2 regions of the Cupriavidus sp. FW306-01-F10A genome follow, and region 1 is predicted to be linked to the other one. Evidence: predicted binding sites of a transcription regulator. Region 1 holds the regulator's gene; the other holds the start of a gene.
The links. The regulator NrdR, encoded in region 1, represses ribonucleotide reductase genes. The targets are predictions, from matches to a motif close to CACNANATNTNGTG.
Positions count from the first base shown of each region.

Region 2: AC3WLF_RS10280 (ribonucleoside-diphosphate reductase subunit alpha) is a predicted target of NrdR. The motif match lies at 2,593-2,606, and genes of this name have one in related genera.

Region 1 is NZ_JBYSYA010000014.1:130,721-135,170, forward strand. It holds gene AC3WLF_RS20425 (pilus assembly PilX family protein) at 1-273, opposite strand, end outside; gene AC3WLF_RS20430 (PilW family protein) at 270-1,304, opposite strand; gene pilV (type IV pilus modification protein PilV) at 1,306-1,935, opposite strand; gene nrdR (transcriptional regulator NrdR) at 2,069-2,536, opposite strand; gene glyA (serine hydroxymethyltransferase) at 2,693-3,940, opposite strand; ZMP/ZTP riboswitch at 4,068-4,213, opposite strand; gene ybgC (tol-pal system-associated acyl-CoA thioesterase) at 4,369-4,450, shown strand, end outside.
Region 2 is NZ_JBYSYA010000005.1:269,243-273,692, reverse strand. It holds gene AC3WLF_RS10295 (sensor histidine kinase) at 1-80, shown strand, start outside; gene AC3WLF_RS10290 (sigma-54-dependent transcriptional regulator) at 106-1,722, shown strand; gene ampD (1,6-anhydro-N-acetylmuramyl-L-alanine amidase AmpD) at 1,719-2,336, shown strand; gene AC3WLF_RS10280 (ribonucleoside-diphosphate reductase subunit alpha) at 2,831-4,450, shown strand, end outside.

The DNA of each region.
Region 1 (4,450 bases):
CATGAACGGCAGCACATTCATCGTGGTGCCGGAGAAGATGGCCGACCGGCTGGTTGGGGCGGAAACACCCTGGATGTCGATTTCTGCATCCAGCAAGGCTGCCTCGGCCGCTTGCTGAGCCAGGTCCCGGTCGCGCTGGTTCGATGCCATGCGCTTGCTGCCAATGGCCAGCCGGGCACCGGCGATGGCGATGACGCTGATGATCAGCAGCATCACCAGGGCGGTGATCAGCGCGATGCCACGTGGGCTGGGGTGCGCGGTGCGGACGTTCATGTCGGCGAGCAGGTGGTGCAGGTGGCCATGTTCCGGAGCTGTACGGTGACGGTGTACAGGCGCCGCATCCGCTGCAGTTGCGTGGCCGGCGTGAAGGACGTGTCGTTGCCCGGTGAGCCCGGGAACAAGCGCCCGAACAGGCGAAAGGTTGGTGGATCCCGAGGCGATGCGCTGGCGGTATCGCCCATCAGCACCATGGCCATCTTTATGGCGACGACGTTCTGCCAGGTGGTGGGCAGGGCCAGCACCTCGGTGGCCGACAGGAAGCGGTCCGGGGTCTGGTCGAAATTCGTATCCACGCCGTAGAGCACCTGGAAGACTTCGACGCCTGAGATCAGCGAAACAGCCTGATATGCCGTGCCGGCCGTGAGGATTTCCTTGTTGGCGGCGTCCCGTGGACGATAGCCACACATCAGCTGAGGCATGCCGCTGGCATCGTTGCTGACATAGAAGACCGCCATGCCGCGCGCGAGGTCTGCGTCTTCCCAGGCCTGCGGCTCGGCGACGCCATTGCCGGAGCAGTCGATCATGCTGTTGTCCGGAACGGTGCGGTCCTGCTGTGTGCCGGAGCCGAAGAAGCGGACCTGCAGCACGTCGCTCTTGTTCACGGCGCCCGCCTGGGCTGGACACGCGAGGTTTTGCGCCGGATTGCCGAGGTCTTGCGTGGGGGCGCCGCAGCTGTCGAGCCCACTGATGGTCGGCGACAGGCTCGTGGTGGTGAGCATGACGCCTCCAGGGCTGGGCGCCGGTGGCCCGCTGGCGCCGGGCGAGGCCGCGGCGCTGTTGCCCGCATAGTTGCTCCAGGCGGCCTGGCGCACGATCCGCACCACGGTATCCACCGCAAAGCGGCCTTTCTCATCCAGCGCAGTGGTGTCGTCGATGCTGTTGTAGTTGGCTCGCCCGGTCAGGTAGAGCGCCGCGGCAGCCATGATCAGGAGCAGGCTCAGCGTCATCGCCACCATCAGCTCCACCAGCGACAGCCCCAGTTGACGATGCCGACCGGCGTTGGGATACGTCCTGGCGTTGCGCATGTCAGTTCACCGTACCCTGCGTGGCCACGATGACCACCTGGGGGCGCGTGCCCATATCGGACATGTCGACCCGTGCCGCGACCGTTTTGGCTGCAAGCCGGGAGATCCAGCCGATCTTGATGACTATCGGGGCGTCGTCCGCGCGGCCAGTGGCCGAGGGCGTGCATCCCCATGAGAAGCCGGTGGCCTGGTCGTAGGCGACCATGTCCCGGCAAATCACGGCGCGTCCGCCAGGCAGGCCTGTGCTGACACGTTCCCAGAACTCGGCGACATCGAAATCCGCCAGTTGCTGCGCGCACCCGGCCGCCGTGCCCGGGCAGGCGACAGCGTACGGGCTGTTTGCCGCCGTGAGCGCAGGCGGCTGCCCGCTGGCCGTGTCGATGAAGTAGCGGTTCGGGGTGATGGCTTCCGCCGCCGCGCCGGTTTGCGAGACGGCCGGATTGGCACGCATGCGCTCGGCCATCTCGGTGGCCAGCTGCATGGCAGTGGTGTCGTAGGAAGCTTGTTGCGTGAAGCGGGATGAATTCAGCAGCAGGCTGGCGACGCCGAGCACGCCAACCGCCAGAACGACAATTGCCACCAATGCTTCGAGCATGGCAAAGCCGGCTGCCCCGCGGCAGCGTTGACCCATTCTGACCCCCGTCAAAAGACGTCCGACTTCGTTAACTTCTTTTTTTTGGTCTGCAATCCCGGGCCCTTTTAATATGCGACAGCGGGCCTTGCGGAAATGCAACGGGGATTAAACAACGATTTTGTTACTTTTGCTACCCCTTCCGAGGGGTGGACGCCGCAAACTCATCCAGCACGTCGCGGAATTCCGACACGTCCTCAAAGCTCCGGTACACCGAAGCAAAGCGGATATACGCGATCTTGTCGAGCTTGCGCAATTCGCGCATCACCAGTTCGCCGACCTGGCTGCTTGGGATTTCTTTCTCTCCCAGTGCCAGCAGCTTTTCTTCGATGCGGGTGATGGCTTCGTCGATGGCTTCGGCCGAGACCGGGCGCTTGCGCAGCGCCAGGCGCATGGAGTCCTTCAGCTTGGCGCGGGTGTAGTCCACGCGCGAGCCGTTTTTCTTGACGATGGCGGGGAAGAACAGCTCGATCCGCTCATAGGTGGTGAAGCGGCGGTCGCAGGCTTCGCAGCGGCGGCGCCGGCGCACGGCATCGCCGTCTTCCGACATGCGCGTGTCGAGTACCTGGGTATTGGAATGACCGCAAAAGGGGCATTTCATGCCGGACCACCTTCAGTTGAACCCCGTCGCCTTGTCCGTGTTGTCGTTCTGCGGAGGCGGGGCGGGTTGGCGAGGCCCGCAGGCCGGTGCCCGAGGACGCCGGCTTGCGGAGCTGCCGGCCGCTCATGCGAAATCCGCATGGGCGGCCTCGATGCATCAGCCGTAGACCGGGAAACGCTTGGTCAGGGCTGCCGCCTGCTCGCGCACGCTGGCGATATTGGCGGCGTCGTGCGGGTTGTCCAGCACGTCGGCGATCAGGTTGCCGACGATGCGGGCTTCTTCTTCCTTAAAGCCGCGCGTGGTCATGGCCGGCGAGCCCAGGCGGATGCCCGAGGTCACGAACGGCTTTTCCGGATCGTTGGGGATGGCGTTCTTGTTGACGGTGATATGCGCCTCGCCCAGGATGCGCTCGGCTTCCTTGCCGGTGATGTTCTTGGCGCGCAGGTCGACCAGCATCACGTGGCTTTCGGTGCGGCCCGAGACGATGCGCAGGCCGCGCGCGATCAGGGTCTCGGCCAGCACGGCGGCGTTCTTCACCACTTGCTGCTGGTATTCCTTGAACTCAGGCGTCAGCGCTTCCTTGAAGGCGACGGCTTTGCCGGCGATCACGTGCATCAGCGGGCCGCCCTGGATGCCGGGGAAGATGGCCGAGTTGATGGCCTTCTCGTGCTCGGCCTTCATCAGGATCACGCCGCCGCGCGGGCCGCGCAGGCTCTTGTGCGTGGTGGTGGTGACGAAGTCGGCGTGCGGCACCGGGTTCGGGTAGACGCCCGCGGCGATCAGGCCGGCGTAGTGGGCCATGTCGACCATGAAGTAAGCGCCGATCGACTTGGCAACCTTGCTGATGCGCTCGAAGTCGATGCGCAGCGCGAAGGCCGAGGCGCCGGCGATGATCAGCTTGGGCTTCTTCTCCTGGGCCAGCTTTTCCAGCGCGTCGTAGTCGATGTCTTCCTGGGCGTTCAGGCCGTAGCTGACCACGTTGAACCACTTGCCGCTCATGTTCAGGGCCATGCCGTGGGTCAGGTGGCCGCCTTCGGCCAGGCTCATGCCCATGATGGTGTCGCCCGGCTTGAGCACGGCGAAGTACACGCCCTGGTTGGCCTGCGAGCCCGAGTTGGGCTGCACGTTGGCGGCTTCGGCGCCGAACAGCTGCTTGACGCGGTCAATGGCCAGCTGCTCGACGACGTCGACGTACTCGCAACCGCCGTAGTAGCGCTTGCCGGGGTAGCCCTCGGCGTACTTGTTGGTCAGCTGCGAACCCTGGGCGGCCATCACGGCCGGCGAGGTGTAGTTCTCGGAGGCGATCAGCTCGATGTGGTCTTCCTGGCGCTGGTTCTCCTGCTGGATGGCGGCAAAGACCTCGGGGTCGATCTGGTCGATCGTAAAACGGCTGCGTTCGAACATGGCGAAACTCGTCTGAAAAATAGGGAATCCGATTCACGCATCGGGGATAGGGCGCGCGGGGAAGGCTAGCGGCGACCAGCACCGGCGGCTCGTTGTAACCGTCGGTGCAGGGCGCACCCTGCTTCCCATTCGCTGCCCAGGCGAGCGGCAGGCGCAAGCAACTTCACGCCTAGGCGTGCTGAACGTTACGCGAACGCGCAATGAACGTCACGCCAGAGAACTTGCGCTTCCTCGTGGTAGTGCCCACTGACTTCGCCAGTCGCGCAAGATGGAATGGTTGCGCGCAGTGTAGCGCGAGGCGGGCGCCCGCCGCAAGCCGTCGGCCCCGCCAGGCAAGCACTGGCAAGGGCTGGCCAGCAACTTGCTGTTGCAAAGTCGTCATGCGGGTTTACACGAAACCGCTATCGCTCTCCGTTACAATCGCGGCCATGACAAACTTTGTCTGGACCCTGCGGGTGTACTGGGAAGACACCGACGCGGGCGGCGTAGTGTTCTACGCCAACTACCTGA
Region 2 (4,450 bases), on a different contig from region 1:
CCGCCGCGCGCGATACACTGCCGGCCAAGGCGTTCGTGCTGACGCTGCGCATCGAGAGTGCCGATGCGGCCGCCGCCTGACCTGTCCCAACCCAGCCACCACCCCATGCCACCCCGAATGTCCCGAGCGCCCGATCCCATCCTGGTCATCGACGACGAGGCCGACCTGCGCGAGCTGCTGGACATCTCGATCCGCCGCATGGGCCATGACGTGGTGCTGGCCGGGTCGCTCGCCGAGGCGCGCGAGAAGCTGGCGCAGGGCCGCTACAGCCTGGTGCTGACCGACATGCGCCTGGGCGACGGCCTGGGCATCGAGATCGTGCGCCAGCTGTCGGCCGCGCCGGAGCGCATCCCGGTGGCGGTCATCACCGCCTACGGCAGCGCCGACAACGCTGTGGAAGCACTCAAGGCCGGCGCCTTCGACTACATCGCCAAGCCGGTCTCGCTGGAGCAGCTGCGCAGCCTGGTGCTGAACGCGCTGGGCCGCCAGCAGCGCGACAGCACCGATGCCGAAGCCGCCGCGGCCGAGCAGGCCGCAGACCGCGCCGCGGCCCTGCTTCCTGGCCATTCCGCCGCCATGCAGGAGGTGCGCCGCTCGCTGTCGCGGCTGGCGCGCAGCATGGCGCCGGTGGTGATCAGCGGCGAATCCGGCAGCGGCAAGGAGCGCGCCGCGCGCGCCATCCACGCCACCAGCGGCCGCGCCGCGCATCCGTTTATCGCCGTCAACTGCGGCGCCATCCCCGAGAACCTGATGGAGTCCGAGTTCTTCGGCCATGTCAAAGGCGCCTTCACCGGTGCCGACGGGGAGCGCGGCGGCTTCTTCCAGGCCGCCAACGGCGGCACGCTGCTGCTCGACGAGGTGGCCGACCTGCCGCTGCCGATGCAGGTCAAGCTGCTGCGCGCGCTGCAGGAGCGCCGCGTGCGCAAGATCGGCGCCAGCCGCGAAGACGCCGTCGACGTGCGCGTGATGTGCGCCAGCCACAAGGACCTGGCGGCGATGGTGGCGGCCGGCCAGTTCCGGCAGGACTTGTACTACCGCCTGAACGTGCTGGCGCTGCGCATGCCCACGCTGCGCGAGCGCGGTGAAGACATCCCGGTGCTGGCGCGCGCCATCCTGGACCACCTGGCGGTGCGCTACGGCGACCCGCGCCCCAGGCGGCTGTCGCCGGCGGCGCTGCAACGGCTGGTGGCCTATCCCTTCCCCGGCAATGTGCGCGAGCTGGAGAACCTGCTGGAGCGCGCCTACGCCTTTGCCGAGAGCGAAGAGATCGAGCTGGCCGACCTGGGCCCGCTGGACGCCGGCGCCGAGCGCGCCGGGCTGATGCATGCCCCCGCGCCGGCGATGGCGCCCACCAACTATTCCGCTCCCTGGGGCGCCGCAGGCATGTGGGCGCCGGTGCCGCCGGCCGCCGCGCCCGCGCCGGCCCCGGCAGAGCCGCCCCCGGCCCCGGCCAGCGCGCCCGAACCCGAGCCCGCCGGCGATCCCGCCGAACGCGCCTGCCGCGGCATCGTCTTCCCGATCGACCTGCAAGCCAGGCTGGAAGCCGTGGAGCGCGAGCTGATCCTGCAGGCGCTGGCGCAGACCAACTTCAACCGCACCGCGGCCGCGCCGCTGCTGGGCCTGAACCTGCGCCAGCTGCGCTACCGCATCCAGCAACTGGGCATCCGCGAAGCCATGGACGCCGCCGACCGTAGCACCGTGGAAGGCGAGGGCACGTCATGAGCAAGCCCGAGCACCGCTATCTGCCAGAGGCCGACGGCTGGGTTCCCGCCGCGCGCCGCGTGCCGTCGCCCAACTTTGACGAGCGCCCGGCCGGCATGCCGGTGGACCTGGTGGTGCTGCACAACATCAGCCTGCCGCCCGGCCAGTTCGGCAGCGGCGACATCGAGGCCTTCTTCCAGAACCGGCTCGATCCCAACAAGCACCCGTTCTTTGCCACCATCCACCAGGTGCAGGTGTCCGCGCACTTCCTGGTCACGCGCGAGGGTGAGCTGGTGCAGTTTGTCCCGTGCACGCAGCGGGCCTGGCACGCCGGACAGTCCGACTTCTTCGGCCGCGCCCGCTGCAATGATTTTTCCATCGGCATCGAGATCGAGGGCTGCGACGACCTGCCGTTCACCCTGGCCCAGTACGACACCGTGGCCGCGCTGGTGCCCGCGCTGCTGGCCGCCTACCCGGTGCGCGCGATTGCCGGCCACAGCGACATCGCCCCGGGGCGCAAGACCGATCCCGGCCCGCATTTCGACTGGGCGCGCTTTGCCAGGCAGGCGGGCGTGGCGCCGGGCATGTTGCCCTACCAGTGCCCGGGCGCGGCTGGCCAGGTGACGAATCCTTAACCTCATTCCCCATCCCCGTGCGCCCCGTTCCGGCGCACATGCCCCACCCCCGGGTGGGGCTATCGCAACGTCGCAACAATCAAAAAAATTTTTGTGAAATGTGCAGTTGCGAACGGTCTGACGAAAACCCTTGCGAGTACTAGGCTTGCGGGCATGTGGCGTTGCCGCATCGGCGCCACCGCCCCCGAAAAAGCGCTTGTCAAGACTGGTCATTCGGATTCGTTTCACTATACTTAGCCCAGTTTCACGCATCACACACTATATCTAGTAGTCAAACCGGGGAGCCGGCCCAAGGGTGAGTCAGGGATCACGAAGTTCGTGCATCGTCTCGAAACCGCCCGCTAAGGCCAGCGAATCACAAGAGTCCCTGGCGAAATGTCCACGCAAAGGCAGTCTGTCCGCCCCCGACTTCACGCCGGGAGGGACGTTCTTTTCGCCGCATTTCGCCAGGGACTCTTTTGTCTCTTATTTCCAGGGTAAAAACAGGAGTTCTCATGCAAACGGCCCAGAACGAAATCACCACGGGTGGCGCCGCCGCCGGTATCGCACCGACCGCGCAGCAGACCCCCGCCAACGCCGCCAATACGAACTACCCGGATCACAAGATCATTCGTCGCAATGGCGCCGTGGTGGCTTTCGAGCCGTCCAAGATCGCCGTTGCCATGACCAAGGCCTTCCTCGCCGTGAACGGCGGGCAGGGCGCCGCGTCCGCGCGCGTGCGCGAGATCGTCGAGCAACTGACTGACAACGTCGTGCGCGCGCTGGTGCGCAGCCGCCCCAACGGCGGCGCCATCCATATCGAAGACGTGCAGGACCACGTGGAACTGGCGCTGATGCGCTCGGGCGAGCATGAAGTGGCCCGCGCCTACGTGCTGTACCGCGAGAAGCGCAAGGCAGAACGCGCCAGCGCCAGCGCCGAGGCCGTGGCCCGCGTGCAGGAAGGCGGCATCAGCGTCAACGTGACCGACGGCGGCGTGACCAAGCCGCTGGACATCGTCGCCCTGCACGAGCTGCTCGACACCGCCTGCGCCGGCCTGGGCAAGGCCGTCAGCGCCGAGCCGATCCTCAAGGAAACGCTCAAGAACCTGTACGAAGGCGTGCCGATGACGCAGGTGTACGACTCCGCCATCCTGGCCGCGCGTACCCTGATCGAAAAGGACCCGGACTACAGCCAGGTCACTGCCCGCATCCTGCTGCACACCATCCGCAAGGAAATCCTGGGTGCCGAAGTGACTCAGGCCGAAATGACCACGCGTTACGCCGAGTACTTCCCGAAGTTCATCGCGCGCGGCATCAAGGCCGAGCTGCTGGACGAGAAGCTGGCCACCTTCGACCTGGCCCGCCTGGGCGCCGCGCTGGACGCCGGCCGCGACTTCCAGTTCAACTACCTGGGCCTGCAGACGCTGTATGACCGCTACTTCCTGCACATCGACGAGACCCGCATCGAGATGCCGCAGGCATTCTTCATGCGCGTCGCCATGGGCCTGGCCCTCAACGAAACCGACCGCGAAGCGCGCGCCATCGAGTTCTACCAGCTGCTGTCGTCGTTCGACTTCATGTCGTCCACGCCGACCCTGTTCAACTCGGGCACCCAGCGCTCGCAGCTGTCGTCGTGCTACCTGACCACCGTCTCGGACGACCTGGAAGGCATCTACGAAGCGCTCAAGGAAAACGCGCTGCTGTCCAAGTTCGCCGGCGGCCTGGGCAATGACTGGACCAACGTGCGCGCGCTCGGCTCGCACATCAAGGGCACCAACGGCAAGAGCCAGGGCGTGGTCCCGTTCCTGAAGGTGGTGAACGACACCGCCGTGGCCGTGAACCAGGGCGGCAAGCGCAAGGGCGCCGTCTGCGCCTACCTGGAAACGTGGCACCTGGACATCGAAGAATTCCTGGAGCTGCGCAAGAACACCGGCGACGACCGCCGCCGCACCCACGACATGAACACGGCCAACTGGATTCCGGACCTGTTCATGAAGCGCGTGATGGAAAACGGCGAATGGACGCTGTTCTCGCCGTCCACCTGCCCGGACCTGCACGACAAGGTCGGCAAGGCGTTCGAGCAGGCCTACCTCGGCTACGAAGCCAAGGCCGCCAGCGGCGAACTGAAGCTGTTC